DNA from 2 places in the Methylosinus sp. R-45379 genome. Region 2 is predicted to be linked to the other one. Evidence: riboswitches for the same ligand, from Rfam matches in the RefSeq annotation. Region 2 holds a riboswitch; the other holds the start of a gene.
The links. Region 2 has a riboswitch for fluoride ahead of smbP (small metal-binding protein SmbP). Riboswitches for the same ligand answer to the same signal wherever they lie in the genome.
Positions count from the first base shown of each region.

Region 1: linked by a shared signal. The riboswitch ahead of A1351_RS23220 (hypothetical protein) and the one ahead of smbP (small metal-binding protein SmbP) in region 2 are both predicted to bind fluoride.

Region 1 is NZ_LUUM01000312.1:7,546-9,927, forward strand. Features, by position in the region: gene chrA (chromate efflux transporter) at 1-913, opposite strand, end outside; fluoride riboswitch at 1,060-1,122, shown strand; gene A1351_RS23220 (hypothetical protein) at 1,184-1,630, shown strand; gene A1351_RS23225 (hypothetical protein) at 1,764-2,213, shown strand; gene A1351_RS23230 (alpha/beta fold hydrolase) at 2,226-2,382, opposite strand, start outside.
Region 2 is NZ_LUUM01000113.1:171,604-173,985, forward strand. Features, by position in the region: gene A1351_RS06485 (GNAT family N-acetyltransferase) at 1-290, opposite strand, end outside; gene A1351_RS06490 (DUF1491 family protein) at 313-663, opposite strand; fluoride riboswitch at 824-885, shown strand; gene smbP (small metal-binding protein SmbP) at 1,185-1,538, shown strand; gene crcB (fluoride efflux transporter CrcB) at 1,602-2,000, shown strand; gene A1351_RS06510 (DUF190 domain-containing protein) at 2,003-2,338, shown strand; gene A1351_RS06515 (DEAD/DEAH box helicase) at 2,339-2,382, opposite strand, start outside.

The DNA of each region.
Region 1 (2,382 bases), on a different contig from region 2:
CGTTGGGCGGCTCGCGCATCGCCGCGCCGAGAAACGCCGCGAAGGTGAAGAGGGGGCCGGGCACGGCCTGGGCGGCGGCGTAGCCTGCGAGGAAGGCGTCCGAGCCGATCCAGCCCGGCGGCGTCACCGCCTGCTGCAGCAGCGGCAGCACCACATGGCCGCCGCCGAACACCAGAGCGCCGGAACGAAAGAAAGCCGCGAAAATGGCGAGCCAATGCGCGCCGGTGGTAGCGGCGAGAATCGGCGCGCCGATCAGCACGAGGACGAAGAGAGCGAGCGAGGCGAGGCCGGCGCGCCGACCGATGAAGCCGGCGGAGATCGGCGCCGACGCCGGCGCCGATCTCTGTGGGAGCAGCAGCCATCCGATGAGGCCGCCGCTGACAATGGCGCCGATCTGGCCCGCGGCCGAGGGAAGCGCCAGAGTGAGGATCATTGCCGCGAGCGCGATCGTGGCGCGCTCGCGATCCGGGCAGAGGCTCCGAGCCATGCCCCAGACCGCCTGTGCGACGACGGCCACGGCGACAATCGCGAGGCCGTGCAGCCAGGAAAGATGCGCGACATCGCCGAGCTGTGAGACGCAATAGGCGAAAAGGACGAGGGCGACGGCCGAGGGCAAGGTGAAGCCGAGCCAGGCCGAGAAGCCGCCGAGCAGGCCGGCGCGCGACATGCCGAGAATGAAGCCGAGCTGGCTGCTGGCCGGTCCAGGAAGAAATTGGCAGAGCGCGACGAAATCGGCAAAGGCCGTCTCGCTCAGCCATTTGCGGCGCTCGACGAATTCGGCCCGGAAGTAGCCGATATGGGCGATCGGTCCGCCGAAGCTGGTCAGTCCCAGCTGCAAAAAGGCGAGAAGAGCCTCGAGAGCCGGATGCCGCGGATGTCGGGAGCCGACGATGTCGTCTATGTCGTTGCGCATGAGCGTTTCGCCTTGTCCTCTCGGCGGCTCATACGCTCGCGCGCGGGATCGCGGAAGCCGTCCGCCACGCGCCGCCCGCCTGCGCATTGACGACCCGGCAGGCTTTATGTATCGAATTAGCTACATAAGGTCGCGAGGCGATAGCCGGCGCGCCAGGGGATGGGGTGCCCCCTACAACCGCCGAAGAGGCTGATGACTCCTGCTCAATGCCGATGATCGGAAGATCATCGAACAAGGGCGCTTGCGCGCTCGTAATGCAGGAGGAAGCAGATGAATCAGGATCTCTCGGTTTTTGTCACCCCTTTCGCTCTCGTCATCGGATGCGCGCTGATCGCCGCCGGCGGGCTCTACTTCATCGAGATTCAATTTCTGAAGTCGCGCGTCCAGGCGATCGCCGCGCTCGTCGCGGGCTCCATCGTTCTCGCCGCGCTCGAGGTGGTGCTCGCCGGCAGCAGCGTCTCATTCTTCAAGGCGCAGCAGGTGCAGACTTCCGCCTGCGAGCTCGAGGGCGAGTCCGCGCATCCGGAGGCGCGTCTCGGCGTGGACGTCAATGTCATCCACAAGCACATTCTCGGCTGCATGCAGGAGGCCGGCTATGAATGGGCTCCCGCGCATCGCAATTGCAAGGATGCGCCGGTCGCCACCAATGCCTATTGCTATCTGCCGGCCACCGGCTTCGAGCGCGCGATCACCGCGTTTCAGCTGAGATTCGAATAGCCCGATCGCGGCGGCGAGCCTAAGCTCGCCGCTCGCCCCTGCAGGGCGCTTGCCGGTTGGAGGACATGCTCCATTTGACCTCGAGACTGAGGGGAAGGCGGCGCCCCGTCGGGAACAGACGGGAGATGTGCCGATGAATGAGGATATCGCCGCCTTCGTGGCTCCGCTGACGCTCATGCTCGGCGGCGGATTGCTGGCGCTCGGCGGGCTGTCCTTCATCGGCATCGACTACTTCGACAGCAAGTTCAAGGCGCGCGTCGCCTTCGCCGTCGGCCTCGCCTTCATCGTCGCCACAGAGTTCGTCTTCGTCACCGGCAGCAGCAGCGGACGCTATTTCGCCGGGCTGAAGATAGACGTCACCGATTGCGAGCTCGACAGCGAGAGCAAGCTCCCCCAGGAGCGGCACAAGAACAGCCGCGTGTTGCATGATCATATCGTCGCCTGCATGGAGCGGCTCGGCTATGAGTGGAACGCCGAGCACGAGCACTGCAAGGAGGCGAAAATCGCCACCAACTCCTTCTGCTATCTGCCGACGCGGCCGGTGGCGCGGGCGATCGTGCGCTTTCAGACCGCCTTCGAGTGATCGGAAGAGCGCTCAGGCGCGATCCACCGCCTCGCCAGGGACGAAAGCGTCGAACGCCGCCCAGAACTGCTCGCGCAATTCGTCGCGCTCCATCAGCAATTCGTGACGCGCGCCGGGAACCTCTATGAGGCTCGCGACCGGCAGCCTTTGAGCGAAGCGCTCGATCGCG
Region 2 (2,382 bases):
ATTGCGCGGGCGACGCCGCGACCGGCCGCTTCGGCGCTGGTCATATAGCCGCAATTGCAGATATGGGCTCCGCCGCCGGCCTGATTGGCGCGCAGGTAATAGGAGCCGATGATCCTCCCCTCGTCGTCTTCCGCGACGAAGGTCTCGCGATCCGCGCCCAGCCAATAGGCGAGGGCGTCGGCCTCGCTCATGTCGCGATCGAGCGCATAGGTCTCGCCGGCGCGGATGGTCGGGCCGATGACGCGCCAGATCGCCGGCGCGTCGCTGTTTCGAGCGGGGCGAATGCGCATGGGTCGTCCTCGACCGAGCGGCTCAGGCCGTTCGAGCCGCGATATCGACGAAGCTCTTGCCCTCGCGATCCTCGATCTCGACTAGCCATAAATCCGGATCGAAGGCGATCTCCTTGCGGGCGCGCTCCTCGGCCTCCAGCGGCGTCACCCATTCATCCGCGTGCAGACGCGCGAAAAGGCGATCGACGCCTTCCGGCAAATCCACGCTCTGCGGCGCCGGCCCGAGCAGCGCCGCGCGTCCATCCAGGCGGTCGATCTTCACGAAGATCGCGCCCGCTTCCTCGGAGCCGCGGCGGCGCAGCATGGCGACGGAGCCGGCCGTCTCGGCGCGGCGGATGAGGGCGGAGACGAAAAAGTCGGATCGGAGACGCATGAATTCTTTTCAGCCATGAGAACCCGTCCGCGCAAGCGCTTTCGACATTGCCGCCGGCGGCGGCGCTTCGATCGACGAGCGCGAGACGGCTCAGCTCCAGCTCGTTCTTGACGCTGTCTCATCGCTCAGATACCAATTTCGCCAAGGCCGCCGCTCGCGCGTGCGGCCGGGGGATGGGGTCCCCCTTCAACCGCCGCAAAGGCTGATGACTCCTGCTGATGTCCGATGATCGACCGATCGTCGGAGAGAGCGATCTATTCGCTCGGCAGGAGTCCGTCATGAGTCCGATCGCCGCGGTTTTTCCGTTTCGTAAAGTCCGATCCGTCGAATGCGCGCGCATCGTCGCCGCGCTTTCGATCGAGCTTCGTCGCGCAGAGGCGCGCGCCCTCGGCCGGGCGGTCACGGCCAATCCAATGAGATTCGAATGACCGCGTTCACCGGCTGCGCCGCGTCGGCGCGGCCGGCGACGAAAAAATCGAATCCGAAACGTCGACCGCAACGGTCGAAATGAGGAGAGTGAAATGAAAATTCGCAAATTCGGGCTCGCCGCGAGCCTCGGCCTCGCGGCGCTCATCGGGCCGACGCTCGCTCGCGCCGACGACCGGCTGGACCAGGCGATCTATCACGTCAATGAAGCGATCACCCACGGCGGCAAGCTGCATGACGCCGGCCTGCTCTCCTATCACGCCGATCTCGCGCTCGAGAAAGCCGAGGGCCTTCAGAAGTTCAAGCCCAATCCGCACATGGCCGAGGCGATCGTCCATATAAAGGCGGCGATAGAGGAGGGGCAGGCGAACCACACCGAAGCCGCGACCAAGCAGGCGAAGGAAGCGCTCTCGCATCTCGAGGAAGCGAGCAAAGAGACCGCCCAATAAAGCTCTGCAACGCGCGAGGCCGCGATCGGCCTCGCGCGAAGCCCCTACCGGCAAAGGCTCGAGATGATCTATGTTCTCATCATGATCGGCAGCGCGATCGGCGGCGTCGCGCGTTATTGGCTCTCTGGAGTCGTTTCCCGCTGCTTCGGCGAGGCCTTTCCCTGGGGCACGCTGATCGTGAATGTCTCCGGCTGTTTCGCCATCGGCTTTTTCGCGACGCTCACGTCGCCGGGGGACGGCCGTCTCTTCGTCGATACGCAGACGCGCCAATTCGTGATGATCGGCCTATGCGGGGGCTATACGACCTTCTCCTCCTTCGGCCTGCAGACGCTCAATCTGGCGCGCGGCGGCGAGGCCTTCGCTGCGCTCGCCAATATCGGCCTGTCGTTCGGGCTCTGCCTTTTCGCCGTCTGGCTCGGACATGTCGCCGCCGCTCATCTCAACGCGCTGAAAGGAGCCTGACGATGCAATTGCCTCGAGACGCGACTCTGCTGCGCATCTTCATTGGCGAGGACGAGAAATTCGAAGGGCGACCGCTGCATGAGGCGATCGTGCGGACGGCGCGCGCGCTGCACCTCGCCGGCGCCACCGTGCTGCGCGGCCCTGTAGGATTCGGCCATAACAGCCGGCTGCGCACGACGAAGATATTGAGCCTCTCGGAAGATCTCCCCATTGTCATAGAGATCGTCGACGAAGAGGAGAAGATCGACGCCTTTCTGCCGACGCTCGACTCGATGATGAGCGGCGGGCTGGTCACGCTCGAGAAAGTGCGCGTGATGCGCTATGGCGAGAAGACGTGATCACGCCAGATCGGCGAGCTGCCCCCGCGCCGCCGAGCGGATGA